Regions from separate parts of the Synechococcus sp. PCC 6716 genome, predicted to be linked through region 1. Evidence: riboswitches for the same ligand, from Rfam matches in the RefSeq annotation. Region 1 holds a riboswitch; each other region holds the start of a gene.
The links. Region 1 has a riboswitch for cobalamin ahead of L5220_RS12565 (sirohydrochlorin chelatase). Riboswitches for the same ligand answer to the same signal wherever they lie in the genome.

Region 1 (10,457 bases):
GCTAAACGGCGTTGAAAGCGGGGCAACGGCCACATAGACCAGCCAAAAAACCACGACCCTTGTAAATCGCGGTACTCGTTAATCGGTCGCTGATCCGCCGGAACAGGACAGAGCGTTTGAGACACAGTGGCAAAATGTGAAGACACTGCCTCCAGCATACCAGTCTCTTTGGGATCGTGGATCGATTCACGAGTGGATGAAACGCTGCCCTCAGCCCGTAAACTAGGGGATGGCACCCAACACGCCTACGCTAGTGAGGCGAGACGTTTGTTGCTATAGTGATTAGTCCTTTCCCCTTTGCGGTAAGTCTGCATGGAATGGCATCAGGCCGACGTGGCTCAACTTCGACTGATCGATCAGCTTTTGGCTGGGCATAACCTCAGTCCAGCAGAGTACGACGTTGTCCGGCGGGTGGTCTATGCCACTGGAGATCTGGAATACCTCCATCTCATTCGGTACTCAGAGCAGGCGTTGCAGTCGGGAGTGGCGGCACTGGCAGCCCACGTCCCCATTGTTGTGGATGTCACCATGGTGCAGGTGGGACTGCTCCCTCAAACTCAAGACAGCTTTGCGAACCCCATCTATTGCGGTGCCGAAACCTTTACGCGACCGCAGCAGGAAAAGTCACGCATTGCCTTTGGCATGGAAACCTTAGCCCGTCGGCATCCAACGGCCATCTTTGTCATTAGTAGTGATTATTCTGCCCTTGAGCCGCTGCTGCTGTTGGTGGAAGCCCAAGAGATTCGACCCGCCCTCATTATCGATGCTGCCCCCAATTTTTTACCCCCCATTGGGGATCGCTTACAAAAGTCGTGGGTGCCCCATATTACGATCAAAGGCAGTAAGGGAGGGGTGGCTGTGGCTACAGCAATCGTGAATGGCCTGATTCAGTTGGCATGGACAGCCTATGGTGAACCCAACCCCTGACCCCTCTGAATGGCTGTGTATTGGCCAAGTGGTGGCTGCCCATGGCTTGCGGGGTGAGGTGCGCATCAAAGCATTTTCCGATTTTCCGGAGCGCTTTACCATCCCCGGGCAACGCTGGCTGCGCCACACCTACCGCGAGGAACCCGCCCCCGTGACGCTGGTGCGAGGGCGCTTTTTACCCCGATCCGAACAGTTTGTTGTCGCCTTTGCGGAAATTGACAACCGCACCGCTGCCGAGCACCTCAAGGGAGCAGACGTGCTAGTACCTGCCAGCGATCGCCCCCCGCTGGCGGCCAACGAGTACCATCTGATGGATTTAATTGGCCTCAGGGTTTACCAAGGCGATCGGTATGTGGGTCAGGTGGTAGGGTTAGTCAGTGCTGGCAATGACTTGCTGGAGGTAGCGCTGCCAGAGGCGGCGAATGTGTATATTCCTTTTGTGCCCGCCATTGTTACTCAGATTGACCTAGACCGCCAACGGATTGAAATTGATCCGCCTTTGGGCTTGCTCCCCTGATCATTCTCCCCCGAAATCGTTAATAATAGACTTACTTGGTTTTATTTATTTTGCCCCTAGTATTGAGAATCTGCTGAGTGAGTTGCCCCAACCAACCCCTTAAAAAGTTTTAACTCCCCCTACATTGCGGTAGCCCTGACCTGCGCAGTCCCTAGCGATTGCCCTACCGCCATACAACTATTATCGCCGTCAGATATTTTGAGAGTCAGCATGAGCATTGGTAAAGTACGTATTTATGACCTATCTAAAGAATTAAACCTAGACAATCGCGAGTTACTCACGATCTGCGATCGCTTGGGCATTCCCTACAAAAGTCACAGCAGTACCATTTCTGATGTCGATGCCGATCGCATTCGCGAAACTGCTAAAACCTATACCCCTGAGCCAACCCCACCCAAAAAAGTGGCCTCCCCCCCAGGGCCAGTCAAAACAAATACTGCTCCTAAAAACCAGCAAATTGTTGCAGTTCACACCCAACCCCGCCCAGACACAGCGACTGCTTCCCCACAGTTGCAGCAACCTCCCAGCCGTCCCAAAGCTCCGGTGCGCCCCCACCCCCCTCAGCAAGCACGGGCTGAGGCTCCTAAACCCGTTCCTACCCCCGTCAAGCCAGAGCCTGCTCCTCCCAAGCCAGCCCCTGCTCTCGTAGCACCCCCAGCACGTCCCCAAAAAGCCGAGAAACCGGCACCACCGCGCAAAGAGTCTCCCAAAAAAGAGAAAGTCGCAGACGTACCCAAGGTTCATAGTCAAGATCGCATTGAAATTGTCCGTCGTCCGGCGCCACCCATCAAGCCAGAAATGGCACCCAAGCCAGCCCTGCCCGAACTGCAACCGCCGCCAAAACCCGTGGCACCAGTGCTGCGCTCCCCCACTCCACCGAAACTGCCCCCCGAGGAGTCAGGGATTGAGGTCTTGGATACCCGAACCATCAACAAAGTCATTAAAGATCGGCATCGCAATAAAGATCTTGAAGAGGAAGACAACAAGCGGAAGCTGCCGCGGAGCCTGAAGCCACGGGAAGAAACTATTGATGACGATGATGAGCTAGAGCTAAGTAGCCGTTTGGTGGGTCTGCCCCAAGTGACCGTGGATGTAAGTCAATCACTACAGCGTCCCCCCAAAGCAAAGCCCGCACGCACTAGCCGCCCTGCCACCCCAGTCACTAAACCAGAAAAACACCCTGAGAAGAAACCGCCCCGAAGTCGCGATCGCCGCCAAGAAACGGCCCCAGAACCCCCACCGGAGCGCATCACCATTGAAGGGGCAATGTCAGTGCAAGAATTGGCCAGTTTGCTGCGCCACTCAGAAGCTGAAATCATTAAAATTTTATTCTTTAAGGGGATTGCGGCCACCATTAACCAAACCCTAGAAGTAGAAACCATTGAACTGGTTGCCAATGAGCTAGGCATTACCGTAGAAACCGCCAGCCACAGTGCCGAGGCCGCGAAGGTCACTGAAATGCTCGAGTCCAGTGACCTAGACCATTTGCAACGGCGACCACCGGTTGTGACGATCATGGGGCACGTTGACCATGGTAAAACCAGCCTTTTGGATGCCATTCGCAATGCCAAGGTTGCCCAAGGCGAGGCCGGTGGCATTACCCAGCACATTGGTGCCTACCACGTGGATGTGGAACAAAATGGCGAGAAGCATCAGGTCGTCTTTTTAGATACCCCCGGTCATGAAGCCTTTACTGCAATGCGGGCGCGGGGGGCACGGGTGACGGACATTGCCGTTCTTGTGGTGGCCGCAGACGATGGGGTGCAGCCGCAAACCATTGAAGCGATTAGCCATGCCAAAGCGGCAAAAGTGCCAATCATTGTCGCTATTAACAAAATCGATAAAGAATCGGCGCAACCCGATCGCGTCAAGCAAGAGTTAACCGAGTTTGGCCTTGTCCCCGAAGAATGGGGTGGCGAAACGATTATGGTGCCCGTCAGCGCCTTGCAACAACAAAATCTTGATACGCTGCTAGAGATGATCCTCTTGGTGGCGGAGGTTGAAGATCTCTACGCCAATCCGGATCGTCCAGCCAAGGGAACCGTTATTGAAGCCCACTTAGATCGTGCCCGTGGCCCGGTGGCAACGTTGCTTGTGCAAAACGGGACGCTGCGAGTTGGCGATATTTTGGTGGCGGGGGCGTGTTTTGGCAAAGTTCGCGCCATGATTGACGATCGCGGCCAGCGGGTGGAAACCGCTAGCCCCTCCTTTGCCGTGGAAGTCCTAGGGTTGGCAGAGGTGCCTGCTGCTGGGGATGAGTTTGAAGTCTTTAGTGATGAAAAATCTGCACGGGCGATCGCCGAAGAGCGTGCTGCGGCTCAGCGGCAATCTCGTCTGGCTCAAGCAGCTACGGCGCGGCGGGTGTCCCTGACTTCGTTGTCAGATCAAGCCCGCGAAGGGGAGCTAAAAGAGCTGAACCTCATCCTCAAAGCAGATGTCCAAGGCTCCGTAGAGGCCATCTTAGCGGCCTTGAACCAGATTCCGCAGGATCAGGTGCAGCTGCGCATTTTACTAGCGGCTCCGGGGGAGATTACAGAAACCGATATTGATCTTGCCACTGCCAGTAATGCCGTAATTATTGGCTTTAATACCACCCTTGCCAGTGGTGCGCGTCAAGCAGCGGATCAAAACAATGTTGATATCCGCGAATACAACATTATTTACAAGCTCCTCGATGACATTCAAGGGGCAATGGAAGGGTTGTTAGAGCCGGAACTCGTCGAAGAAGACCTCGGGCAAGCGGAAGTGCGGGCTGTCTTCCCCCTCAGCAAAGGGGCGGTTGCTGGCTGTTATGTCCTCAATGGCAAGCTAGTGCGCAATTGCAAGGTGCGGGTGCTGCGACAGCAGGCCGTTGTGCACACTGGCATCCTTAGCTCGTTGAAGCGCATGAAGGACGATGTCCGTGAGGTGGCTGCGGGGTACGAGTGCGGTGTTCGCCTTGACGACTTCCAACTGTGGCAAGAGGGGGATATTATTGCCGCCTATCAAACCGTGACAAAACGTCGTAGTCTTGGCAGCGGTAGCGAGAAAAACTAAACTGAAGCAGAGTTGATCATTGATTGTGATCTACTGTTCAGGTTCGTGAGGACACTGGCATGGGACTGCAACGACGGGCATTTTTGCGCCGTGTAGCTCAAGGGACAGGGGCTTTTGTTTTGGCAGCAGGCACAAAATCCCTATTGACGGGCTGTGCCGGTAATCTCGATACCGCTACGGAAGAGGGCAGGTCTGCTGCAGGGGTTGTTTCTAGTAAGGGGCTGTTGAACCCAGGCACGCTGGCGTGGGGTGCCGAAGCCATCAGTGGTGCCCCCTACGTGTTTTATGATCCGGTCAATCCTAGTCAACTCATTGGCTTTGAGGTGGAAATTGCCGACGCGATCGCCAAACTGATGGGTGTAAAGGCCGTATTTGTTGCAACTGCCTACGATCAGTTACCCGCCGCCTTAGCTGCCAATCGCTTTGATTTCATCCTCAACGGTTGGGAAATTACCTCCGATCGCGAGCGCACTCAGCGTTTTTCCCAGCCCTATTATCGCTACGGCCAGCAAATTGTGGTTCGTACGAATGACGAGCGGTTTGCCCAGTACGATGCTGCAAGTGATGTTACCCTTGCCAACTTGGCAGGGATGACGGTGGGCACCGGCATTGGCTACAAAGCTCAAGAAATTCTGGAGCGAGACCCTAACCTGAAAACCCGCGCTTATGACGGCAACTTGCCCTTCGATGATCTAGTGCAGGGACGGATTGATGCAGTGATGGTGGACTTTCCGATTGTGGCCTACTATGTTTTGGGATCAGGCCCCGGCGGCACGGTCAACCCAGCCCTAAAACCCATTGGAGTGCCAATTTTCCTGAACAATTACGTCATTGCCTTCAATGCCAGCAGCCCTAAAGTAAAAACCCTAGAAATAGAGGTCAATCAAGCCCTTGAAATTCTCAAGACCGATGGTACCCTGCGGCGAATTTATGAGCAGTGGAAACTGTGGAATGATCAGCAAGCGCAAATTGGCATTGTTTAGGAGTGGGGGATGGAGTTAATCCAAGCGGCGTTACCGGCCTTTCTGCGGGGGGCGCTGAATACCCTTATTTACTGTGCGATTTCCTTCCCGATCGCCATTGTGCTTGGCATTCTCTTGGCAGCAATGACCACCTCCCCTTACCTGTTTTTGCGCTGGCCTGCTGCCGGATTTATTGAGGTGATGCGCGGTACCCCCATGATCACCCAACTGTTGTTGCTGTACTACGGTGTCGGGGCAGTTTTAGCGCAGATCAATTTAGCAACGTGGGTGAATGCGTGGACAGCAGGGGTCACGGCTCTAGCCCTTAACTATGCCGCTTACGAAGCAGAGGTTTTTCGGGCTGGCCTGGGCGGCGTGGATTCGGGTCAACGGGAGGCGGCGCTGTCCTTGGGGATGACCCAGCAGCAGGGGTTTGTGCGGGTGATTTTGCCGCAGGCGGCGCAAATTGTTATTCCACCCCTGATCAATGATTTCATTTATATGCTCAAGGATTCGGCCATTGTCAGTGTGATTGCAGGGGTCGATCTGACATCGGTGTTGCGGGTCTGGATCATCCGTCATAGTAGTCATCCCTTCCCCCTTTATGCCCTAGCGCTGGTGCTGTATTTGTTGATGAGTTTGCCGATCGCTGCGTGGGGGCGGCACATCGAACACCGTCTAAAGGCTAGAATGTCCTAGGGGTTGCCTCTGTTACCAGTTGCTGGAGCCAGTTGATGTTGCCTTCTGTGGGCGATCGCCTACACCTGACCTACCTGAGTGGTTCTAAAACCGATCCTGCTGGCCAAGATGTCATTGCTGGCTTGAGTTGTTCACCGCAAAAATATTTACCCTCCTACTACTTTTATGATGCCGTTGGGTCGCGGTTATTCGAGCAGATTACTGACCTGCCAGAGTACTACCTCACCCGCACCGAACTAGCGCTGCTGAGTCAACACGCCAAAGAAATTGCCACCCTGACCGGCATCTGTGAATTAATTGAGCTCGGCAGCGGCAGCGATCGCAAAATCCGCTACTTACTCTCCGCCTATGCCCAGCTACAACCTCAGCTTGTCTATCGTCCCATTGATGTCAGTGGCTCGATGCTCAAAACTAGTGCCATAGCGCTGCTGAAGGATTATCCCCAACTGTGGATCAATGGCCTTGTAGGCACCTACGATGTTGGCCTAGAGCACTTACCCCCACCCCTTGCGCCGCAACGCTTACTCTGTTTTTTAGGCAGTACCCTAGGCAACCTGTCACCGGTTGAGTGCCAACGTTTCTTTAGCCAACTGTACCGGGTGCTCAATGTCGGTGACTACCTTCTCCTTGGAGTTGACCTAGTAAAAGACACCAAAGTTTTGCTTGCCGCCTACAATGATGCTCAGGGGATTACGGCTGCCTTTAATCGCAATATCCTTAGCCACCTTAACTGGCGATTTCAGGGCAACTTCGAGCCATTGGCCTTCGATCATCGAGCTATTTATAACCCAGTGGCACAGCAAATCGAAATGTATCTTGACAGCCAAAACACACAGACGGTAACCCTAACTGCCCTAGAATTGACCTGTGACATTGCCGCCGGGGAAAGCATCCTCACAGAAATCTCGCGGAAGTTTTGGCTGGATTCCCTAAGGTCAGACCTCGTCGCAGCTGGCTTGACGTGGGTTCGAGCCTTTACCGATCCAAACCACTGGTTTGCTCTGTGTTTGTGTTGCCGCTAAGCACACAGGAGGCCGTCCAAGGGGTAGCGACTCCCCACCCCCCGCATAGACAGAGCCACAATACGCTCGTTAAAATTGGAAGGTTAACCGTGAAGAGCAGTTTGTAGGGAAACGCCAGTGTAAATCTGGGGCTGTGCCGCAGCTGTGAGGGGAGCGATCCCTAAGCCAGAATGCCTACCTACTGCGGTTCACTCTATTTGTCTGCGTTGCACAGGCATGGAGTTATAGCGTGGTCGTTACTGTTCAGCCCAACGATTCAATTCTTAATCCCCTAAGTTTTACCGTTGATTTACCACCCTTACCCCAGCCCCGACCGCTACTGATGGTGGGGCATGGCACTCGGGATCCGCAAGGCCGCCAAGCATTTTTAGACTTTGCCCATGCGTATCATCAATTAGATCCTTGCCGTCCGGTCTTTCCTTGCTTCTTGGAGTTGACTCAACCCTCGATTTTTGAAGTTTTAAGCCAGTGTGCAGTAGAGGGCTACACCGATCTGTCGGTACTGCCGATTTTATTGTTTGCGGCGCGCCATAACAAGTTTGATGTGACCAATGAACTGGATCGTGCTCGCCAAGTGTTGCCGCAGTTGCGCTATCACTACGGTCGCCACTATGGCATTGCCCCTGAAATTCTCACCCTCTGGCGATCGCGCCTTGAAATGCTCGACTCACCGGAATTTAACCCCCGAGGCATTGGCCGCGACGACACGGTGTTACTGGTGGTGGGACGTGGCTCGAGTGACCCCGATGCCAACGGCGATGTCTTCAAGCTAGCGCGGATGCTCTGGGAAGGTAGTGGCTACAAGACCGTTGAGGTGTGCTTTATTGGTATTACCCATCCCCGCCTAGAGGTAGGGTTTGCCCGCGCCAATCTCTATCAGCCGCAGCGGGTGATTGTCCTGCCCCACTTTATGTTCACTGGCGCACTGGTGAAAAAAATCTATACCCTGACCGCTACTGCCCAGCAACAGTACCCGGCGGTAGAATACGTTAACTTGCCGGAAATTGGGTTACATCCGCAGTTATTTTATTTAACGCGGCAACGGGAAATAGAAACCCTCACCGGCCAAGTGGCCATGAATTGCGAAGCCTGTAAATTTCGTTTGGCGGCGATCGCCCATGGTGCCGATCATTCCCACCATCACCACCACGATCACAACCATAACCATGAGTCTCATTCCCACGGGCATCATCACCCCAGTGTGAATTTAGATCATCTACCCAGCTACCATCAACGGATTTGGCAGGTTCCCTAGGGGGATGGCCACCTAAGGAAAATGCTAGACTAGGGGGTAATGATCCCTTTTTTCAAGCTTGGACGGGGCTTGTTTATGGCGATAAAGTATCCTCCCCAGACGGTTGATCGCGTTTTGATTTTTGACACGACGCTGCGGGACGGAGAGCAGTCTCCGGGAGCCGCACTGAATGTAGATGAAAAACTCACGATCGCCCGTCAACTGGCTCGGCTGGGGGTGGATATTATCGAGGCTGGCTTCCCTTTTGCCAGCCTTGGAGATTTTGAAGCCGTGCAGCGGATTGCCGAAGTGGTGGGCACTGAAACAGGGCCAGTGATTTGTGGCCTAGCACGAGCCACCCGCTCGGATATTGAAGCGGCAGCCAACGCCTTAAAACCGGCCTACTATCCACGCATTCATACATTCATTGCCACCTCTGACATTCACCTTGAGTACAAGCTCAAGAAAACCCGTGCCGAGGTACTAGAGATTGCCCCAGAGATGGTTGCCTACGCCAAATCCTTTGTGGAGGATGTGGAATTCTCACCAGAGGATGCTGGCCGCTCTGACCCCGAGTTTCTGTACCAAGTGCTTGAGCGGGTGATTGCGGCAGGCGCCACCACAATCAATATTCCCGATACGGTGGGCTACACCACACCCGCAGAGTTTGGAGCCTTGATCAAGGGTATCAAGGAAAATGTGCCGAACATTCAGCAAGCGGTCATTTCAGTCCACGGTCACAATGATCTTGGCTTGGCGGTGGCCAACTTTCTTGAGGCAGTTAAAAACGGCGCTCGCCAACTGGAATGTACCATCAACGGTATTGGCGAGCGTGCGGGTAATGCTGCCCTCGAAGAACTGGTGATGGCGCTGTACGTGCGGCGGCAGTACTTTAACCCCTTCTTGGGTCGCCCCGCTGAGTCGGAGGCTCCCCTCACGAATATCAATACCCGCGAAATCTATAAAACCTCGCGGTTAGTCTCCAACCTAACGGGGATGCTTATCCAACCCAACAAGGCCATTGTTGGTGCTAATGCCTTTGCCCATGAGTCAGGGATTCACCAAGATGGGGTGCTCAAGAACAAGCGCACCTACGAAATTATGGATGCTCACCTAATTGGCTTGGCAGACAACCAAATCGTTTTAGGTAAACTGTCGGGTCGCAATGCTTTCGCTACCCGTTTACGGGAGTTGGGCTTTGAATTAACGGAAACTGAACTCAACAAAGCCTTCTTACGCTTTAAGGATCTGGCGGATAAGAAAAAGGAAATCACCGACTGGGATTTAGAGGCGATCGCCAAGGACGAAACCCAAGGCATCGATCTACAGGGCTACCAATTGGAGTTTGTGCAAGTCTCCTGCGGTGATCATGCCCGACCTACGGCAACAGTGACGGTACGCACCCCCAGCGGCGAAGAACTCACAGATGCAGCCATTGGCACCGGTCCTGTAGATGCGGTGTATCGTGCCATTAACCGGGTGGTGCAAATTCCTAACCGGCTTATTGAATACTCAGTGCAATCAGTAACGGCGGGCATCGATGCCATCGGTGAAGTAACTATTCGCCTGCAGCACGAAGATCGCATCTATTCCGGTCATGCGGCCAACACCGATGTGATTGTGGCTTCGGCACAAGCCTATATGAATGCCCTCAATCGGCTTTACCGTGGTTTAGAGCAGCGGGTGTTGCATCCTCAAGTGTAAGGAAGGTTCTAGAGCTTAAAGGATGTTATGGCGGAGTTGGTTCCCTCACCGAAGCTGTTAGAGCCTGAGGGGGTATATCTGTGTCCGGTGTGTCGCCATGGTCAGATTGCCCCTATGGTGCTCATGGACACCTATGCCTGTAATTTTTGCCGCCATATCCTCAGCATTGACCTCACCCATCAAACGGCACGCCTAGAAGACACGGCAATGGTGTTTCGCTGGCAGTGGACTGGCACCACGTGGCGATCGCTCAACACGCCGCCTGTCACCCTGACCTATACGGCCATTGTCCTTGGTGTGTTACTGATTACCCTGCCGCCAGGGTTAGTCTGGTTAGGGCAGCAGATGTTTCCGCC
Region 2 (10,457 bases), on a different contig from region 1:
TCCCGAATCCGCCGCGCAATGAGTTCCGAGTATTGAGAGCCAAAGTCAAGGATGACAATGAGTTGTCGTTGCAGATCCTGTTCCTCGGCTGGGGGGGTGGCAAGGGGGGAAGTAGCGGGCTGAGTCAATGTAACAATCCTTAAAATCCCATCAACGCCTAGATGCGTCTCTCTACTAATACAAATCTTAGCGGATTGTCCGATACATAATCGTGGCAGATAGTGGCAGGGGGTACCAGCGGGGCGATCGCGTTACCGTTTTACGCCTAGTTTTAGTGGTCTTCAAAACTGATTAGGCGGCAGCATAATAGCGAACTAAACGATGGCGATCGCTCTCCGTTACTTGGGAGTTGTCCTCAGAAATCAGGGCGGCTGCGGGGCTAACTTGCGGAACCCATTCCTTTTTGCGGACTACTTAAGTACCTAAGTATAAATACTGGATTTGTGATCCATCCCGTACACTAGAAACATCAATTGAGTCCACCAGTCCTAGGGACTGTCGCAGGTTGTGGGAGTTAACGTTGTGGCACGAGGCGTTAAACAGGTCAAGCGAGTGAATCCGGCTCCGGCGGCTCGAGGGGCAAAGGCAGTGGCGCTGCACACTAAGGCGCGATCGCGGCGATCGCCATGGCGAGTGTTGGGTTGGATGGCGGCCTTTGGTACGGTGTCTTTAATTTCGGCCTTTGCGGGAATGAGTGTTGTCTTACTGTCGCCTTTTCAAGCAGAGCAGGGAGGCGATACGCAGGCCTCTTTTTTTGAGGTGATGGCTCGCAGCTTGCAAGGGAAGATGAGTCGGCCTATCAATTTATTGGTGCTAGGGGTTGACAAGGTTTTGGGGGCACCGGAAGGCTCGCCAGAAAGTTTCCGTGGCCGCACCGATACTATTTTGCTGGCGCGGTTTAACCCTGATGACAACACCATCACAGTGTTGAGTATTCCTCGGGACAGTCGCGTTGACATTCCGGGCTATGGGGTTGATAAAATCAATGCGGCCAATGTCTATGGTGATGTCCCCCTAGTTGCCAAGGTGGTGAGTCAAACCCTGAACTACACTCCGGTTGATCGCTACATTCGCATTGGCCCGGGAGCGTTTCGTGCCCTTGTGGATTTGGTGGGGGGCGTAGAGGTCAATGTTCCCAAGCGGATGTATTACAGTGATCACACCCAAAAACTCTACATTGATCTTTACCCTGGATTACAAACCCTCAACGGTGAGCAGGCTGAGGGCTTTGTACGGTTTCGCTACGATGACCTCGGTGACATTGGCCGGGCACAACGCCAGCAAATGTTGATCAAGGCGCTGCAAACGAAACTAGCGAATCCAGTCATGTTGACGCGGCTCCCCCAACTCCACGAGGTTCTCCAGAAACACGTAGATACCGATTTGACCTTTGGCGAACTGATGGCGATCGCCCAATTTAGCCTGCGCACGGATCCTGAGAATCTGCGCATGATTCTCTTGCCCGGGCGGTTTAGTGGTGATGGGTACGATGCCAGCTACTGGCTCCTTGACTACGACGGGATCGATCGCATCGTTGAGACTCACTTTGCAGCGCGATCGCCCTCAGTGGCAGCCGACCCCACTTGGAGTGAAAGTGGTTCGGTACGCATTGCCTTGCAAAATGCCTCGGGGAGTCCCGATGCGGCTCAAGATATGGCGGACTTTCTATACCATCATGGCTACAGCAATGTCATCATTAGCGATGACTGGCACCAAGAAGCCGCCGCAACCGAAGTCTTGGCGCAGCAAGGAGATTTGGGTGCAGCTCAAATGGTGCGCTCTGTATTGGGGGTTGGGCGGGTGTCGGCCAACTCGACTGGGGTGATTTCGTCGGATGTAACGGTGCGCATTGGCCGCGATTGGGTTGACATCCTGCATTGAGGCGCAAACGCTTCCAAGGGTAACCGAGCAGTCCTGACCTATAATAGCGCTAATCGGTTTCTGTGGGGAGCAGCCACAGAACGCAAGGGGGAAAGTCCGGTGCAAGTCCGGCGCTGTCCCGCAACTGTGATGACGGTTTTTGGCCGCTCTGAGTCAGGATGCCCGCCGAGGATTGTTGCATATCTGCGAGGTACAGATGAATGAAAGTCAGGCAATGGAAGCGGCTCCCTCTGCTGGGGGCGATCGCCCTGCTGGTGATGTATATGGTGATTGCCAGCCCGAGGGCGGCAGTGGCAATGCACATCAGTGAAGGGTTTTTACCCGTTGGCTGGGCGCTGGGCTGGTGGTTAGGGTTCTTGCCATTTTTGGGATGGGGACTCTGGTCACTGCGGCAACAGGTGAAGACACAGCCCGAGTCCACCCTACTACTCGCATTGGCGGGTGCCTATGCATTTGTTTTATCGTCGTTAAAACTTCCCTCGGTCACCGGTAGCTCGTCCCACCCGACGGGAATTGCCCTAGGAACGGTTCTTTTTCGGCCACCGATCATGACGGTGTTGGCCACGTTGGTCTTGCTGTTTCAGGCGTTGCTCATTGCCCACGGTGGCTTGACCACCTTGGGTGCCAACGGCTTTTCCATGGCAGTGGTCGGGCCATGGGTGGCATGGGGCTGCTATAACGGCATCTTGCGTCTGACCGGAAAGCCGGCGATCGCCCTGTTTACTGCTGCGTTTGCCGCTAATGTCATTACCTATGCCCTCACCGCATGGCAGTTAGCCCTAGCCTTTCCCGATAGTGTTGGCGGGGTGGCAGCCGCGTTTGGCAAATTTGCCGCCGTGTTTGCCATCACCCAAATTCCCCTTGCCATTAGTGAGGGTCTATTGACGGTTTTAGTCTGGAACTGGCTCACCACTTACTGCGCAGCAGAATTACGCACCCTTAATCTGTTACAGGAGCGTGGTCACCATGGTTAACTCGAAAGCGAAGCAGGTTTGGCTGCTGCTTGGTGCCGTTGTGCTCCTTGGGGCAGCACCGCTGCTGTTTGTTAACGCCGAGTTTGAAGGTGCCGACGCCCAAGCGGAAGACCTCATTACCGACATTGCACCCGATTATACTCCTTGGGCTACGCCGGTGTTTGAACCCCAGAGTGCGGAGGTTGAGTCACTACTCTTTGTCCTGCAAGCCAGTCTGGGGGCGGGGGTGATTGGCTTTGTGGTGGGGCAATACACCGAGCGCCACCGCCAAAAACGTCTTCAAATTCGCCGGGAGAAGTAACGGTAGCGTGCTGCATGCACCATCACCTTGACTCCTACGCCTACCGGAATGGGCTACGGCACATACCGCCCGAGCAGAAGCTCCTTTTTGCGATCGCCCTGCTCCTGTTTACGTTTTTTGCCCATCCTCTCAGTCAAGGGCTGTTGTGGCTCTGGCTCAGTGTCTGGGTTGTTGGCTATGCTCGCATCCCGTGGCGGGTTTATGCTGCGGTGCTCGGGGCGATCGCCCTATTTTGGGTGTTGAGCCTGCCCAGCCTGTTAGTGCAGGTGGCACCCACAAGCTTAGTGACGACAACAACAGAGCCACTGCTGGGACGCCTCAGTGTTGGTGGATGGTCGGTCTTTATTCCGCAGGCACAGGTCACTCAAGCCCTTGGGGTGGGGCTGCGCACCTTGGTGGCCAGTAGCTGTTTGGTCTTTATCCTTTTCACGACCCCCTTTCCAGAACTGCTAGGGGTACTTGAGCGGCGCTCAGTCCCCTCCTTTCTGCTGGATATTTTGATGCTCATGTATCGCTATATTTTTATTCTGCTGGACACAGCCGTCAGCCTCCAGCTCGCACAGCGGGCACGGGGGGGGTATCAACGGCGATCGCGCTGGCTCTATAGCCTCAGCCTGTTGGCAGCACAACTGTTTCGGCAGTCCTTACAGCGCTACCAAGGCACAAACCTTGCACTCCTGAGTCGCGGGTTTACGGGACAGTTTCGGGTGTGGCGATCGCCGCCCTACGCATACTCCCAGCGGTATGCTGTGGAAGCAGGACTTGGCGGTGGCCTGCTGCTGCTAGTCAATCGTATCCTTGGTTGAGACCATGTCTGTACCGCTGCTGGAGTTTCGCCACGTTTGGTTTCGCTACCCCAACACCCTAACACCGGTGTTGCAAGACTGCTCGGTGGCGCTTGGTGCTGGTCGGAAAACCGCCCTACTGGGTCTGAATGGCTCTGGCAAATCCACCCTCTTTTACGTGGCGGCAGGACTCTACCGCTGCGATCGCGGTGAGGTGTACTGGCAAGGACAGCGACTCGTGCATCAACCCGCAGCATTGCGGCAATGGCGGCAGCGAGTGGGGCTAGGGTTTCAAGACCCAGAGCAACAATTGGTGGCCGCCACCGTGGCGGAGGATATTTCCTACGGTTTGTGCAATTTAGACCTACCCACCCCTGAAATTGAAGCCCGCCTTGAGCAAACCCTGCGGGAATTTGAGCTACTGGAGTTAGCTGATTGTCCGCTGCACCACCTGAGCTTGGGACAAAAGCGCCGCGTCGCACTGGCGGGGGTGATGGCCTTAGCCCCCCCCCTGCTCCTCCTTGACGAACCAACGACCTATTTAGATCACACCCAAACGGAGCACCTTAGGGCGGTGCTGGATCGCATCCATGCCGCTGGCACCACCATCGTGATTGCAACCCACGACCTTGACTTTGCCTACTGCTGGGCCGATTGGATTATTATTCTTGCCGACGGCCACGTTGTTGTCAGCGATTGCTCCGATGTGGTCTTTGATCAATGGCAGACGCAGGCTAGCAGCCAATGCCTTGGCATCCCCACCCTCTTAAACCTCTGGTTGAGCCTCCCTCCCTCGTGGCGCCGCCAGCGCCAGCCCCCTCGCACCGTTGCTGAGTTTAGCCACGCCCTAGGGGATCTGTTTCGTGACCTCTTGGGTCACCGGTAGTGTCTGCCGCCAATTTTTGCAAACAGGGTAAGAAATGATAGGCTATACCATGGGCAATATTATAATGTACGCTCCACCTCATCCATAATCACAGTATCGTTTCTTAGCGGTATCAGGCAGAACTTTTATGGCCACAGTCATGGTTGTTGATGACAGTCCTACCCTCCGGGCAATGATTGTCGAAATTATGAAGGAACAACGCTACGAGGTTATTGAAGCTGAGGACGGCCTAGAAGCTCAAGAAAAAATCAAAGCGCAATGCCCGGATCTCATCATTCTCGACGTGGTCATGCCCCGCATGAATGGTTATGAACTGTGCCGTTGGGTGAAGGGGGAGCCAGCCTCGCAGAATGTGCCAGTGATTATGTGCACGACGAAAAGCGAAGACTTTGATATTCACTGGGGAAAAAAGCAAGGGGTCGATGCCTACATTACCAAGCCCTTTGACCCCGCTCAACTCATTGCAACGGTCAAAAAGCTTCTTCCCTAGCTGGCGGGCGCAGTTGGCTCTGAATTTCGCTTTTGAGACGGCTCAGGAGATGCCGTTGATCGAGTTGGCCTAAAATTTTCTGGACGACGGTTTTCGGCCCTGCCCCTCCCCAACCAGCGCCATTGGCAAAATAGGTTTTCGCCACTTGCCCCATCGTATAGGATGAGACCCCGGCAATACTGGCTTGAGTGATGGCCACCGCAAGGTAAGGCCCTAGGGCAAGCCCACCGCTGACGGGCGCCGCTAGCCCCAATGTCCCCTTAAGAGCACTGAGGCCAAGGTTGGCCGCAAAATCCCCCAAACTAATGCCGCCCATGGCCAACGCAATGGTTTGCAGCAGGTCTTTGGCACCCGCCTCTGTCATCTCAATGTCGTAGAGGCGTGAGAGCAGTTGAATGGTTGTTACGTCAATGACGGCACTGCTGACCATATCTAGCACCGTCACCGGATTGAGGGCGATCGCCAAGGACTTGGCCACTGCCCCTTTCCAAATGAGTTGGTTAGCCTCCTGCTCCCGCAGTGTGAGTTTATAGTGTGCTAACTCCTGACTGATTTGGTTGGCAAATAGCATCGAGTTTAGGGCAATCAGCGCCTTACCTTCGCGCGCCAACACCTCCAAGATTTTCACTTTCAGAGGCTCAATCTGGGGTGCGCCCACCGTCATGGTCACCTGCACCCGGCCTTGGGCATCCTGCTGCACGTGGGGCACTAGGGGCGCCGCCGCCACCATTACAATTTCCTCAGGTGAGAGGAGTGCTTTAACTCGCTCATCGCGAAGTTTGGCATAGATAGCTTGGCGATCAACCTCTGGATACTGATCCACCTTGTTAAACACCAACAGCATGGGCTTACTGGCGGCGCGCAGTTGACTGAGGCTCTCGTACTCCAGCCGCGTCAGGTCTCCGGCCACCACAAAGAGGATCAAATCCGCCTGTTGTGCCACCTGCCGAGCTAGCGCTTCCCGTTCGGCACCGTTGACCTCATCCAGCCCGGGGGTGTCAATGAGGCGAATGGGCGATCGCCTGTGTCCTTCAGGGTCAGACACCTGCCACAGTGCTGCTGCCTGTTGTTGGGTCACGCCGTGGATGGGGCCTGTAGCAAAGACCGGCTCTCCCAGCAGGGCATTGAGAAGCGATGATTTACCGCGCCCCACTAGGCCAAAGACAGCAATGTGCACCACACCGTAGTGGAGTTTGTCCAGCATATCTTCTAACTGGGCGATCGCTCCGGCAAGGGGTGAGGTTTCACCGGCAGTGGCGCTACAATCCGCCAGCAGTTGTTCTAAGGCCGTTTTTGCTGCCTCGTAGGTGAGGTCATGTTGATAGTTATTTAGGTCATCAAGCACCGCTTGCAGGTCGTGGAGGAGGTCAGGTGTGGCAGCAACAGGGTGCGATCGCGTCATGGCAGCAGGAGCACCGGTATTTTATGCCTTTTATTGTATCGGCATTGTATCTGCTAGGGGTCTTTGCTGCTGCCGCTTTGCCATCCGGGATGCCTAGGCAATAACGCTGATCTGAGATCCTTGATCGCCTTTGGTCACTTCAATGCGGGTTTGAAAGGCTTCCTTGAGGGCGGGCACGTGGGTAATGGCCAAAATACACTGAAACTCAGGGGCGATCGCGTTGAGGGCAGCAATGAGGCGTTCGCAGCCTTGGGCATCTTGGGTGCCGAAGCCTTCATCAATAATTAAAAACTGGACATCACTACCGGAGCGTTGTGCTAATAGGCGTGCTAAGGCCAGTCGTAGGGCAAAGTTGATCCGAAACGCTTCACCGCCGGAATAGCTTTCGTAGGGGCGGGTGCCTTGGCAGTCGGCGATCAGAATATCAAGGGTTTCAATGGGTTTACGGTCACCACTGCCCCGCTGACGACTGCGCTGGGTAATAAACTGGATATGCAGTTGGTGGTTGCTGAGCCGCCCCAAGATGGCATTGGTTTCCGCCTCAAGGTGGGGCAGCACCGTTTCAATGAGCATGGCTGGAATGCCATTTTTCCCCATGGCCTGAGCCAGTTCACTGTACACACGGAAGTGGTGGCGCAGCTGCTCAAGGTGCTGCTGACCCTGCTGGTGTTCCTTGGCCAGCCGCGTCAGTTGTTCTAGCTCAGCTGTTAGTTTACCGTGAGCGGCCAAATCCGCTTCCAAGTGGTGCTGCTGCTGGGTAAGCTGCTGTTGGAGGTGCTCAAGGGTGGCGGCTTGGGCAGCCATGGCGGTGCAGGATTGCGCTAGCTGTTGCAGTTGGTGCTGAATACTGTCTCGTTGGGCTCTTTGCAGGGCAAGGGTTTGCTCTAGTTCCTGTTGTTTTTGGTCGAGTTCGGGCAGGCGCGATCGCCCCCGCTGTAGTTCCTGATAGGCCTCTAGCTGGGGTTGCAACGCCCTTAAGGCAGCTTGTAGCTCAGCATGCGCCTTGGGGTCATAGGCGAGGGCGGCAAGTTGCTCATCGAGGGCGCGCAGGGCGATCGCCGCCTCTGAGTCGTGCAGAAGGGTTACCAACTCGTGCTGTAGCTGTTGCTGCTGGGCTTCTAGGGGAGGGAGTTGCTGCTGAAGTTGACGATACTGCCGTTTGGCGTGACGCAGTTCCTGCTGTTTAGCGTCAGCCCAGCGCCATTGTTCCACCTGCGCGCGGGCGATCGCCACATTTTTCTCGTCGTAGTTCAGGCTGGCCAAGTGCGCCTCAATCTCCTCTAGTTCCCTTAGGCTCTCCTGCCCCCATGTCTTTGTTTGCAGGAGCGCATCGAGTTCCTCCAGTTCCGTGGCTAGGGCAGTGAGTTGCGAGCCAAGATCAGTGGTGGACTGTATCTGCTGTTGGAGGTACCCCCGCTGCTCAAATAACTGCGTGAGTTCTGAGACTTCATACCCCACCGCCAGATACTCGCGGCGCAAGACTTGAATTTCCCGCTCGGAGACCGCTAGCTGCTCACGAATAACCCACACTTGATTGAGCAGGTCTTCTTTTTCGGCGGTATTGCGGCGTAGCACCTGCTGATAGTGCTCCTCGTCAAGGGGTTGCTGACAGAGCGGACAGACGGCTCCCGGTTGGCCAAGACGGTCGAGGGACTCATCAAGGTGACCAATTTGGCGCTCGTAGTCCCGTTGGCGTGCTTGCAATTGCTCCATAAACTGACGGCGTTCAAGCCCCTTTTGCCGCAGGTGCTCCTGATAGATGCGTTTCTTTTCAAGGGTCTCAATTTGCGCCGTAATCACCGACACCGCCTGCTCAAGCTCGGGTTGGCGATTTAATTGCGCCTGTAGGTGGTGCCATCGCTGCTGGAGTTCCTCACGGCGGCTCCTGAGATGCTCATAGTGCTGTTGCCGCTGGGTCTCAAGCTGATGCTTGGCGCGCAGAAGGGGGAAGACCTGTTGTTGCAGTTCCTCTAGTTCCTGTAGCTGGGCACGAGCCTGCTGGAGCTGCTCTAGGGCACTGAGGATGTCCGGCTCCTTGGCGATGAGGGTGGCTAGGTGCTGGCTCTGTTCTTGGATCAGGTGAATTTGGGTATCCACTTTGTGCAGCCTATGCAGTAAGTCCTGACGCTGCGCCTCTAAAATTGCCTGCTGGCGATCGCGCTCGTGGCGCAGCCGTTGGTAGTCACTAAAGCGCTGTTGTAGAGCACTCTCTTGCGCTGTGAGATCCTGCCATTGGCACGCCGCTACCTCAAGTTCCGCTGCTCGCTCCAGTAAGTTGGCGATCGCCTGCCGTTGCTGGATTAAGGCATTGCACTGTTGTTCGAGGTGCTCAATGGTGGTGGCAAGGGTATGCTGCTGCTGCACAAGATTATGGTACTCCTGCTGCCGGAGTTGTTGGGCATGGTAGGCGGCCTGCTGCTCTTGCAGAACCCGCTGCTGCTGATGCAAGTGCTGCCGCTGCTGGGCAATGCGCGCTGTTAAGTGTTGGTGTTGCACCTGAAGGTGAGCCTGCGCCGCCAATTGAGTGGCCTCAGCGCTCAGGCGTTGTTCAAGCAGGGTGATTTGTGCTTTGTACTCCCGGGCGCGATCGCGGGCAGCCTCTGCTAATGGCTCGTATTGCTCTAAGCCCAACAGCGCAGCCAATAGTTGCTTGCGCTCACTGGGACGCTTCGCCATAAATTCATCAGCACGGCCTTGACGCAGATAGGCAGAGTTGACAAAGGTTGGATAGTCAAGGCGCAGAATTTGAATGATTTTCTCTTGGGTGGCTCGCAGCGATCGCTGGGTCAGGGAACTGTAGCCCACCGCTGTTTGTACCTGAAGCTCTAGGACAGTACCCTGTTGACGGCGGCGAACCCGCACAACGCGATAGCCTTGGCCTTGCACCGTAAACTCAAAATCAACGTAGGCTTCAGCTTCACCGTAGTAGATGACATCATCCTCACGGCTGGCGCGACTTTGCCCCCACAGTGCCCAAGCAATGGCCTCTAATAAAGAGGATTTGCCCGCCCCATTGGCACCACAAATACAGGCAAGGTGTAACCCCCGAAAGGGGAGCATTGCCTGACGATAACTTAAAAAATTACGGAGAATTAATTGCTGCGGAATCATTTCAACATCAGCATTTCGGCCGGGAAAGTTAACCTGTTCCCTGTGAAAGACGTGGCGTGGTTCTATGTCCAAATCATATCTCAAGGGAAAGACAGACCTTCTTTATAGAAACCGGAGGGTTCGGGAACCGGATAAAACCTTGCTCGTTCACGACGGGAATACAGAACGGTTCCCGCGCCTACGGCAGTAGGGAGAGTCAGCCTTGACATTCTTCGATATACCGTTTCACTGTCTGGGCTGAAACGTTCCCGGTAGTACCCCAATAATAACTGTGTGCCCAGAGTTGGGATTTTTCATGCAGGTTTTTGAGATGTGGAAATTCCATTCTGAGCCGTCTTGAACTGTACCCTTTCATGATGTTCGCCGCCTGAGAAGCTAGCACTTCTCATACGGTTGCTATTTCCGTAAATAGGCCTCTATAATAACTGCATACCATCTTAACCCAATGATGTTTTTAGCCGTCCAAAAAGATGTTTTTCAACCTGACAAGCAGCTTGCTCAGTTGCTTACTGAGTTAGCGCGTCTTGCCAACAATCTCTACAACCAAGGCGTGTATGAGTCTCGGCAATACTTCTTTGAGCAAGGACGGAAACCGTTCAAGGTTCTGAAGTATGTCAACCTCTACGC
Region 3 (10,457 bases), on a different contig from region 1:
GTTGTCAAATACTGGTAGCGCACGCCACGCTTGGGGAATCAGGCGTTGAATGCCGGGAACATCGCAGGCACAGAGGTAGGCGTCGGCGGTTACAGTTGCTAGGGGATCGTCATCTTTGGGAATCACTAAGCCATCTACCCGCCACGCGCTTGGCTCGCTACCACTATAGAGAATTTCCTTGACCCGGCGGCGCAGGTGTACCGTTGCGCCACGGGCACTGATGTAGTTCACCAAGGGTTTGAGGAGGTATTCTGCGGGGGATCCCATCAGCATATTCAGGCGCGACGCTTCGGTTTTAGCCGCAAACATCATAAAAATTGTCAGCATACAGCGTGCCGACATGTGCTCTGTGTCAATAAAGCCCAAGGCGTAGGCAATGGGGTTCCACAGCCGCTTTAAGCTATTCTCAGAGCCACCGTGCCGCCGGAACCACTCAGCAAAGCTGAGGCGATCGAGGGCGCGGATCTGTCGCATGGCGCCATTGTAGTCCACCAAACCGCGCACCACTGGACTGGTTCCCAAGGCAATAGCGTTGAAAAATTTATCGACCAAGGAGAGTTGCCCTGTGGTGAAAAATGCTTTGAGACCGTTAAAGGGGGCACCCAAGGGAAACCGGAAGTCCAATTCCCCTACTTGGCCACCGCGATTGATGAAGGTGTGGGTGTGGTCTTTGGGCAGGAGGTGGGCGATCGCCCCCACCTTAGTCATCAACTCAAAGAGGTTGGCGTAGTTATAGAAAAAAACGTGTAACCCCATCTCGATGTGGTTGCCGTCAGCATCCTGCCAACTGCTGACTTTGCCACCAACGAATGGCCGGGACTCATACATTTCAACGGTGTGACCGGCATCGACTAGATCCACTGCCGCCGCTAAGCCCGCCAGACCGGCACCAACAATGACAACCCGCATCAGTGATTCCAGAAAACTTCACAGATTTTAACAATCCTAACATTTTTCGCCAACTGCCCTCTGCCACAAGCATTAAGAAAGTTGGCAGACCCCCACCGCCGCCAATCCCCTGTTCTATGATTAAGGTAACCTTAGTCCATAGAATCGCTCACGCTCACGGTATGCTTATGGCTTCGCGTCGTGTTCTTCGATTTCCCCTTTGGCTTTACCTGAACCAGCCCCTATTTAGCCGTCACTTTATGCTGAATCCCAGACGATTTTGGCTGGAGTATCGCAATGCCTACCTTGAACGCTGTTGGCAGCAGGAGTACACCTCTAAAGGCGAACCATCCTGTTAATCGTTCCCTCGGTTCGCTACAATGGGATAGCTCACTTTCCCAATCAAGATTAGGGACTTTGGTGAGCAGTAAGTTGCACTGCATTCATCCCGCCTGCTGGAACACAGAACACTATGGTTGCTTCCCCTCCCTCTGCTGACGTTGCTGCTAAGCGTTCCAAAGTTGAAGATCTTAAGGAACAGAGTCAGCACCTCCGTGAACCCGTTGCCACAGAGCTGCGAGAGCCAACCAATCGCTTTAGTGAGGCGGGAATTCAGATCCTGAAGTTCCATGGTTCCTACCAGCAAGACAACCGCGATAACCGCGTGAAAGGGCAGGAAAAAGACTACCAGTTTATGCTGCGCACCCGCAGCCCGGCGGGTTATATTCCGCCCCAACTCTACCTGACCTTGGATCGCTTGGCGGACGAGTACGGTAACCATACTTTACGGGCAACCACTCGCCAAGGGTTTCAGCTACACGGCATTCTCAAGAAGAATCTGAAAGCCGCGATCGCCGCCATTATCCGCAGCATGGGATCCACCCTAGGTGCGTGCGGTGATTTGAACCGGAATGTGATGGCGCCGCCAGCCCCATTTAGGGATCGCCCCGAGTATCGCCTTGCCTACGAGTATGCCCACCGCATTGCCGATTTGCTCACGCCCCAAACGGGTGCTTATTACGAAATTTGGCTCGATGGTGAGAAGGTTATCTCTGCTGAAGAGCATCCTGAGGTCAAAGCAGCCCGCCAGCGCAACGGTACCGGCACCATTTTTCACGACAACGAAGAGCCAATCTATGGCGATCGCTACATGCCGCGTAAGTTTAAGTGCTGTGTCACAGTCCCCGGGGACAACTCGGTGGATTTGTTTTCCCAAGACCTCACCCTCGTTGTGATCACTAACAAAAAAGGCGATCTAGAGGGCTTTAATATCTATGCGGGGGGCGGTTTGGGGCGCACCCACAATAAAGAGGACACCTTTGCCCGCATGGCTGATGAAATTGGCTTTGTGGCTGCTGCTGATGTATACGATGCGGTGAAAGCCATTGTGGCAACACAACGGGATTACGGCGATCGCTACAATCGTCGCCACGCCCGCCTCAAGTACTTGATCCATGATTGGGGAGTCGCCAAATTCAAAGCCAAAGTCGAAGAGTATTTTGGTAAACCCCTTGCTCCCTTTCGTCCCTTGCCGCCGTGGCAGTACCATGACTTTTTGGGCTGGCACTCCCAAGGAGATGGCAAGTTTTTTTATGGGGTCTCCATTGCCAATGGTCGCATCCTTGATCGTGGTAGCTTCAAGCTCAAAGCAGCTCTGAAAAAAATCGTCAAAGAGTTTAATGTGCCGTTGCGGGTCACCCCCCACCAGAACGTGCTGATCTGTGATGTGGCTCCCGATCAGCAAGATGCCATTCAACTGATTTTGCAGCAGCATGGGATTCCTGATGTTAGCGCTATTGATTCCCTAGAGCGCTACAGTATGGCTTGCCCAGCACTCCCCACCTGCGGCTTGGCCATTACCGAATCCGAGCGTGCCATTCCGGGGGTTTTAGAGCGGATTCGTCGCCTCATGGATCGTCTTGGGTTAGAGGATGAGCATTTTGTGATCCGGATGACGGGGTGCCCGAACGGCTGCGCTCGCCCCTACTTAGCTGAACTAGGCTTTGTGGGGATTGTGCCGGGAACGTATCAAACATGGCTGGGGGGCAGCCCTCACCAAACTCGCTTGGCTCAAGTTTATATCGAGCGGTTGCCCATTACGGAACTGGAGGCCACCCTTGAGCCGTTACTTGTCTATTACCGCGATCGCCGCCACAGTGGCGAGTCCTTTGGGGATTTTTGCCATCGGGTCGGCTTTGAGGCACTGCGCCAGTTTGCCGCAAGCTATACCCCCCCTGCAACCCAGCGCAAACGCTATCGCGTGGACGTACAGGCAGAGCAGTATCAGCAACTAAAAGCATTGGCAGCAGCAAAGGGAGTGTCGGTGGCCGCCTTAACCCGCCAAGCCCTGCAGCAATACCTATCAGCCCAGTAGCCAATCGCTCTGCTGAGGGGCTAGGGCACGGGAAATAGCATCAACGGCAGACATGCCCTGACGCTTGGCCGTGTTAACCACCTAAGCGAACAACGGTGCCCCCCAGTCCGAGCAGGCACCGTTGGTGACCGTGAGAACTAGACTGCACCCGACTAGTGCCATAAGAGTTTGTTCATCTGCGCGGCATTGAACCCCTTGATGAACACGCTTTCATCCCGATGGTCACGTTAGCCTTCGGAAAGTGAGCTACAGGTAGAGCGCAGGACTTCCCGCTTGATAGCTGAAGGTTAAGGTTGGTTGCGGAAACTGGAATTTTGTAGCGAAGGCGGCTCTATCGTCCGAGTTATGCTTAATCAATAGCTAAATGCCAGCAAATTAAGCAACGTAACTGAAAATTGTCAAAGTTCCTGAACCCATAACCTGACCGCTTGATCAGCTTCAATTTATTGTTAATACCTTCAACAACACCACTATTTGTGTGATTATCAAAATAGGTGGTGACTTCACCAAACCACCGACAAATTGTTCTTACGCTCTCTTGAAAAGAATCCTGAGCTTGAGCTAACCAATCGAGCAATTGAAACGTTCCATCTTCCCAATCTTTTGCTGGCTCAAAGATGGCTCTAAGCGATTCCTTCTCCTGATGCATTCGAGCCAGACTTGGCACTACTTCTCGAATTTCTTCCAGTTTTGCTTTTTACTTCTGAGTTAGATTTTCCTCCGGCTTGAGTAACGCATATTTACTTTGTTTGAGCGCGGCTGCAATCTGGGCTTTCTTGACTTCATTTACCGTCTGTTCATTCGCTTTACAAATACTTTGTCGAGCCTTATCCAATTCCTGATTCACAATCTTCATAACATGAAATCGGTCGGCAACCACCGTAGCATTAGGTAGGAGTTTATGAACCAAACTTTTATAGTTTCCAGACAGATCAATACTCACCTCAATAATTTGATTGAGTACTGCTGCTCCCCATACCTCAAGCACTTGCCTCACATCTTCCTGCTTGCGAGAAGGGGCAAGGGGAATTCACCGCTCTAAATCGACCAAGACGACTATGTAATCTCCTTGTCCTTTACGTAAGGAAATCTCATCTATACCTAATCGTTTTACTGAACTCACATCGACGTGGAGTTTTTTGACTGATCGACGTGGAGTTTTTTGACTGACATACTGTACTATTGACCATACTTCTTCATCAGTGAGACCATTTGAAATTGCAACATTATGAATGTTGCTGTGCAAAACCTGTTGCACGATTGACTGAGCAAATCGATCCGTTTGCTTGCGACGATTGCCGATGAAATCGAGCGTTTCACTGAATGGCTTACCACAAGTTCGACTCTTAAACTGGCGACGATTGATCTTAAGAAATACGGTTCGTCCACTGATGCTTAAATCTCGCACTAGATACCAATGATTCTGGTGTAAATGAAACTTTTTTGTTGGCAACGTGGGCAAATCGCCTCGGTTGTCTTTGCTTCCACTATAAGAATCAATTCTCCTGCAACATCGGTATAATCTTCAACCTCAATTCTAGGTAGGTTTAGTAGATCAGTTAGAAGTAGCTGCATATCTCAGATTTGGTATAGCATGTTACATTAGCATACCAAGTCCGATAGACCCCAAAAATCAACCCTTGAATTTGCTTTGGGGCAGTAGTCCGATGACACTCGCCCAACTATATGATGAATTTGTGGCAGCAGGGGGCAAGGTGATGGTCTGTCCAGCTTGTGCAGAAGCTGCAGGGATAACAGAAAGCAACTTGCGATCAGGCGCTCAATTGGCAAAAGAGAATCAGGATATCCCCAGTTTGATTTTGGCGGCAGATAAGATCATCGACTTCTGATTGGTTCTTATCTATGGTGAAATAGCAAGGGATGAGACTGTAATCTTTTGCTGAATGGTGGGAATGCCTTAAGTCAAGGCGTGTGTTTGAGAATCGGTTGTATTATTGAGGAACTCGGTTTTGGTGGGGAACAGCCACCAGACGTAAGGGGGAAAGAGCAGTGTAAATCTGCCGCTGTCCCGCAACTGTGATAAGAGATTTATCTCTTTAAGTCAGGATGCCCGCCGAATGTGACAGCTTGTTTTGATTGAGAAGTCTGCGAGGTACAGATGAACAGGAAAAACCATCAATGGTTCAGCCTTGTGATGATGGCGGGGCTGAGCTGTTATTTAATTCTTGGATCGCCCACGCCTGTGTATGCCATGCATATTATGGAAGGGTTTCTGCCGGTTGGCTGGGCTGTTTTCTGGTGGATCGTGTATCTGCCATTTCTGTTCTGGGGGCTGCGATCGCTCACTCACATCACCCGTCAGCATCCTGAAGCCAAACTATTACTGGCTTTAGCAGGCGCATTCACTTTTGTTCTCTCTGCCTTAAAAATTCCCTCAGTGACAGGCAGTTGTTCTCACCCAACCGGCACAGGTTTGGGAGCCGTGTTATTTGGGCCAGGGGTGATGTCGGTGTTGGGTGGCTTGGTCTTGCTATTTCAGGCTTTACTGCTAGCGCATGGCGGCCTTACAACCTTGGGTGCCAATGCCGTGTCAATGGCGGTAGTGGGGCCTTGGATCGCCTATGGCATTTATCAACTGGTGATGCGTATAAGCGCTGTGCTCAAAACTGCCCCCGTGAAAGGGTGAGTTGATGCATCGGTAACTAGGCCAAGGAGTCCCGCTACAATTTGTAATAGTTGCATTCAATTCAACCGGCTCATGAGCACACCTCCTCTGATTTGTCTTGAGCATTTACAGAAAATCTATGGTCAAGGTGAAACAGAAGTGCGTGCGCTCAATGGCATTGACCTCCAAATCCAGCACGGAGAATACGCTGCCATTATGGGGGCCTCAGGGTCTGGCAAATCCACGATGATGAACATTATCGGCTGCTTGGATCGACCCACCTTTGGTAAGTATTTCCTGGATGGTCAAGATGTCTCGCGGCTCACGGATGATGAATTGGCGCATATCCGTAATGCCAAAATTGGCTTTGTGTTTCAGCAGTTCCATTTGTTGGGGCAACTGACAGCGCTGGAAAATGTGATGCTGCCGATGATCTATGCCCAAGTTCCCCCCAAAGAACGACGGGAGCGAGCGATTGTGGCGCTGGAAAAGGTAGGACTGGGGCACCGCTTACATAACCGCCCAAATCAACTATCTGGGGGACAACAGCAACGTGTGGCGATCGCCCGTGCCATTGTCAATCAGCCATTGTTGCTGTTAGCTGATGAGCCAACGGGTGCCCTTGATAGTCAAACAACTATTGAAATCCTTAATATTTTTAGTCAGTTGAATGCTGCTGGGATGACGGTTGTCATGGTTACCCATGAGCCAGACGTAGCTAGTATTACGCGACGCATCATTCACTTTCGCGATGGCCAGATTCGCTCTGATGTGCCAAATATACCTAACTCTGCCGTCGCTTCTGCCTTATCATGAACTACCCCACCGGATAGACGGAGTCTCTGCCTTGTCCTTAGCATTCCAGATTCGTGCGGCTGCCCCTGCCGATGTACCGACTCTATTTCGCCTGATTCAAGACCTAGCTGCCTACGAACATCTAAGCCATAGCGTCAGTGGCACCGCTGCGCAGCTAAGGGAGCACCTGTTTGGCGATCGCCCCTACGCGGAAGCCCTCCTCGCTGAAAGCCACGGCCAAGAGATTGCCTATGCCCTGTTCTTTACCACCTACTCCACATTTTTGACCCGACCGGGACTCTACCTCGAGGATCTCTTTGTGCTGCCCACCTATCGCCGCCAAGGAGTTGGCACCGCTTTGATCAGAGCACTGGCTCGTATTGCCCGCGATCGCCACTATGGCCGCCTAGAGTGGAGTGTCCTTGAGTGGAACCATCCCGCCATTGCCTTTTATGAAGGCATTGGTGCTGAGGTGTTACCTGACTGGCGCATTTACCGCTTGAGTGGTGCCCCCCTTTGGCAATTGGCGCAGAGCCAGTCATCCCAAGCCAGCAGTTGAAATCTCAAAACGACCTTTGCTAGATTAAAAGCGTTGTTAAGATTCGTAAACTTGGCGCTCACTTTATCTTTAGGGCAACCTAAAGGTGCAGCCAAGCGCGAATCCGGTATTATCTTTGTGGAGTTTAATTCCATGACAATAGCAATCGGACGTGCGCCAGCGGAGCGAGGATGGTTCGACATTCTCGACGACTGGCTCAAGCGCGACAGATTTGTGTTTGTGGGCTGGTCAGGCATCCTGCTGTTTCCCTGTGCCTACCTTGCCCTGGGTGGTTGGCTGACCGGCACCACCTTTGTAACCTCGTGGTACACCCACGGCTTAGCCTCCAGCTACTTGGAAGGCTGTAACTTCCTGACCGTGGCAGTCTCGACCCCGGCCAACAGTATGGGACACTCCCTGCTGCTGCTGTGGGGCCCCGAAGCCCAAGGGGACTTTACCCGCTGGTGTCAACTGGGAGGCCTGTGGACGTTTATTGCCCTCCATGGTGCCTTTGGCCTCATTGGCTTTATGCTGCGGCAGTTTGAAATTGCCCGCTTGGTTGGCATTCGCCCCTACAACGCCATTGCCTTTAGTGCGCCGATTGCCGTATTTGTGAGTGTCTTTTTGATTTACCCACTGGGGCAGTCGGGCTGGTTCTTTGCGCCTAGTTTTGGGGTAGCGGCGATTTTCCGGTTCTTGCTATTCTTCCAAGGGTTCCACAACTGGACCTTGAACCCCTTCCACATGATGGGGGTTGCCGGGGTGCTGGGGGGTGCCCTACTGTGTGCCATTCACGGTGCGACGGTTGAAAATACCCTGTTCCAGGATGGGGAAGGGGCCAGTACCTTCCGTGCCTTTACCCCCACCCAGTCGGAAGAGACCTATTCGATGGTGACGGCGAACCGGTTCTGGAGCCAAATTTTTGGGATTGCCTTCTCGAACAAGCGCTGGCTACACTTCTTTATGTTGTTTGTGCCAGTGACAGGTCTGTGGATGAGTGCGATTGGAGTTGTAGGGCTAGCGGTGAACCTGCGCTCCTACGACTTCATTTCGCAAGAGATTCGTGCGGCTGAAGACCCTGAGTTCGAGACGTTCTACACCAAGAACATTCTGTTGAACGAAGGGATTCGGGCGTGGATGGCGCCGCAAGACCAACCCCATGAAAACCTAGTCTTCCCCGAAGAGGTACTCCCCCGTGGTAACGCTCTCTAGTAATTCTATTTTTTCCACCAACCGCGACCAAGAATCCTCAGGGTTCGCGTGGTGGGCCGGGAATGCTCGCCTGATTAACCTGTCTGGTAAGCTTTTGGGTGCCCACGTTGCCCATGCTGGCCTCATTGTCTTCTGGGCAGGTGCTATGACCTTGTTTGAAACGGCTCATTTCATCCCTGAAAAGCCGATGTATGAGCAAGGCTTAATCCTACTGCCCCACATTGCGACCCTCGGCTGGGGCGTAGGCCCCGGCGGTGAAGTTGTCGATACCTTCCCCTTCTTTGTGGTGGGGGTGGTTCACCTAATTTCCTCCGCTGTCTTGGGCTTGGGTGGTGTTTATCACGCCATTCGTGGTCCCGAAACCTTAGAGGAGTACTCCTCCTTCTTTGGGTATGACTGGAAAGACAAGAACAAAATGACGACGATCCTAGGATTTCACCTGATCGTCCTTGGCATTGGCGCCCTCCTACTGGTGGCGAAGGCCATGTTCTTTGGGGGGCTGTACGACACTTGGGCACCCGGTGGTGGCGATGTGCGGGTGATTACCAACCCCACCCTTGATCCCACGGTGATCTTTGGCTACCTACTCAAGTCTCCCTTTGGCGGTGATGGCTGGATCGTCAGCGTCAATAACCTTGAGGATGTGGTCGGTGGTCACATTTGGATTGGTTTAATCTGCATTTTTGGTGGTATCTGGCACATTCTCACCAAGCCCTTTGGTTGGGCACGCCGTGCCTTTATCTGGTCCGGTGAGGCTTACCTCTCCTATAGCTTGGGTGCCCTCTCGATGATGGGCTTTATTGCCACCTGCTTTGTTTGGTTCAACAACACGGTGTATCCCAGCGAGTTCTATGGCCCCACAGGCCCTGAAGCCTCGCAAGCCCAAGCGATGACGTTTCTGATCCGTGACCAAAAGCTAGGGGCAAACGTTGGTTCGGCTCAAGGCCCAACTGGTTTAGGTAAATACCTGATGCGATCGCCCACAGGTGAAATCATCTTTGGTGGCGAAACCATGCGCTTCTGGGATTTCCGTGGCCCGTGGCTAGAGCCGCTGCGTGGGCCGAATGGTCTTGACTTGAACAAGATCAAAAATGATATTCAGCCATGGCAAGCTCGCCGTGCTGCTGAGTACATGACCCATGCACCGTTGGGTTCATTGAACTCCGTTGGCGGCGTAGCCACCGAAATTAACTCGGTGAACTTTGTGTCGCCCCGTTCGTGGTTGGCCACATCTCACTTTGTACTGGCCTTCTTCTTCTTAGTTGGTCATCTGTGGCATGCAGGACGTGCCCGCGCTGCTGCGGCAGGGTTCGAGAAAGGCATTGATCGCGAAACTGAACCCGTGCTGACAATGCCAAGCCTTGACTAGTCGCTAAGGCTAAATATCACAACCATGTCTAAGGCTCCCATTTAGATGGGAGTCTTTTTATTTTTGACCGTTTAAGAGCACAAATCCGAGTTATCAGTTTGCGTGACACGCAGATAGGATGGCGCGATCGCCAGGACTGACGTGATCAAGGCTGTAAAAACTAAACAGATCAACGTGGGCTGGATAGGTTTCGTCATCGTAGGTGGCCTCTACAGTGACATCAAGTTGCTGATCACCAACAGTTCCTACAAAACAATCAAAGGAAGAGTTGGGTAGGTAAAATGCACCACGAACTTGTTGATTCGAGACTTCAAAGACTATATAGCCATGCCCCGTCTGGTGGGGCTGGGGAGATTCACCAAAAAGATAGATACCGTCTGCTAACTGCGTAGGCTGGTTTTGCCGAGCAATTAAGCTGACGGGTTGGGCGATCGCCCCCCCTGCAAAAAGCGTGACAACACCAACCAAAACAGACAATTGCCGACCAAACAACCGCACTGAAAACATTGCTGGACCTACCTGAGACGAGGTAAATGAATGGTCAACGGTCATACCAGAGCTTTCGACAGCGAATTGTAGCGAAGCGTGGTGTGATAGCGCTGATACCTTGATCGTGACAGATTTTAACTGATCGCTCTACTGAACTGTGACAGTA

Region 2: it holds a riboswitch for cobalamin, as region 1 does, so the genes downstream of both, L5220_RS09135 (energy-coupling factor ABC transporter permease) here and L5220_RS12565 (sirohydrochlorin chelatase) in region 1, are expected to answer to the same signal.
Region 3: it holds a riboswitch for cobalamin, as region 1 does, so the genes downstream of both, L5220_RS05200 (energy-coupling factor ABC transporter permease) here and L5220_RS12565 (sirohydrochlorin chelatase) in region 1, are expected to answer to the same signal.

The regions. Positions count from the first base shown of each region.
Region 1 is NZ_JAKLTU010000037.1:26,920-37,376, forward strand. Features, by position in the region: gene L5220_RS12530 (CGLD27 family protein) at 1-146, opposite strand, end outside; gene L5220_RS12535 (precorrin-8X methylmutase) at 313-927, shown strand; gene rimM (ribosome maturation factor RimM) at 908-1,444, shown strand; gene infB (translation initiation factor IF-2) at 1,655-4,480, shown strand; gene L5220_RS12550 (ABC transporter substrate-binding protein) at 4,540-5,463, shown strand; gene L5220_RS12555 (amino acid ABC transporter permease) at 5,473-6,141, shown strand; gene egtD (L-histidine N(alpha)-methyltransferase) at 6,177-7,163, shown strand; cobalamin riboswitch at 7,227-7,359, shown strand; gene L5220_RS12565 (sirohydrochlorin chelatase) at 7,393-8,418, shown strand; gene L5220_RS12570 (2-isopropylmalate synthase) at 8,494-10,101, shown strand; gene L5220_RS12575 (hypothetical protein) at 10,129-10,457, shown strand, end outside.
Region 2 is NZ_JAKLTU010000018.1:32,427-42,883, forward strand. Features, by position in the region: gene guaA (glutamine-hydrolyzing GMP synthase) at 1-128, opposite strand, end outside; gene L5220_RS09130 (LCP family protein) at 523-1,881, shown strand; cobalamin riboswitch at 1,919-2,065, shown strand; gene L5220_RS09135 (energy-coupling factor ABC transporter permease) at 2,082-2,855, shown strand; gene L5220_RS09140 (energy-coupling factor ABC transporter substrate-binding protein) at 2,848-3,156, shown strand; gene cbiQ (cobalt ECF transporter T component CbiQ) at 3,171-3,962, shown strand; gene L5220_RS09150 (energy-coupling factor ABC transporter ATP-binding protein) at 3,967-4,827, shown strand; gene L5220_RS09155 (response regulator transcription factor) at 4,955-5,317, shown strand; gene L5220_RS09160 (DUF697 domain-containing protein) at 5,298-6,719, opposite strand; gene L5220_RS09165 (AAA family ATPase) at 6,813-9,830, opposite strand; gene tnpA (IS200/IS605 family transposase) at 10,027-10,212, opposite strand; gene L5220_RS09175 (RNA-guided endonuclease InsQ/TnpB family protein) at 10,276-10,457, shown strand, end outside.
Region 3 is NZ_JAKLTU010000006.1:13,630-24,086, forward strand. Features, by position in the region: gene zds (9,9'-di-cis-zeta-carotene desaturase) at 1-909, opposite strand, end outside; gene L5220_RS05175 (hypothetical protein) at 1,077-1,247, shown strand; gene sir (sulfite reductase, ferredoxin dependent) at 1,361-3,262, shown strand; partial or broken gene L5220_RS05185 (ISL3 family transposase) at 3,612-4,292, opposite strand; gene L5220_RS05190 (helix-turn-helix domain-containing protein) at 4,293-4,670, opposite strand; gene L5220_RS05195 (DsrE family protein) at 4,930-5,112, shown strand; cobalamin riboswitch at 5,211-5,355, shown strand; gene L5220_RS05200 (energy-coupling factor ABC transporter permease) at 5,382-5,909, shown strand; gene L5220_RS05205 (ABC transporter ATP-binding protein) at 5,982-6,704, shown strand; gene L5220_RS05210 (GNAT family N-acetyltransferase) at 6,736-7,242, shown strand; gene psbD (photosystem II D2 protein (photosystem q(a) protein)) at 7,375-8,433, shown strand; gene psbC (photosystem II reaction center protein CP43) at 8,417-9,802, shown strand; gene L5220_RS05225 (hypothetical protein) at 9,896-10,309, opposite strand.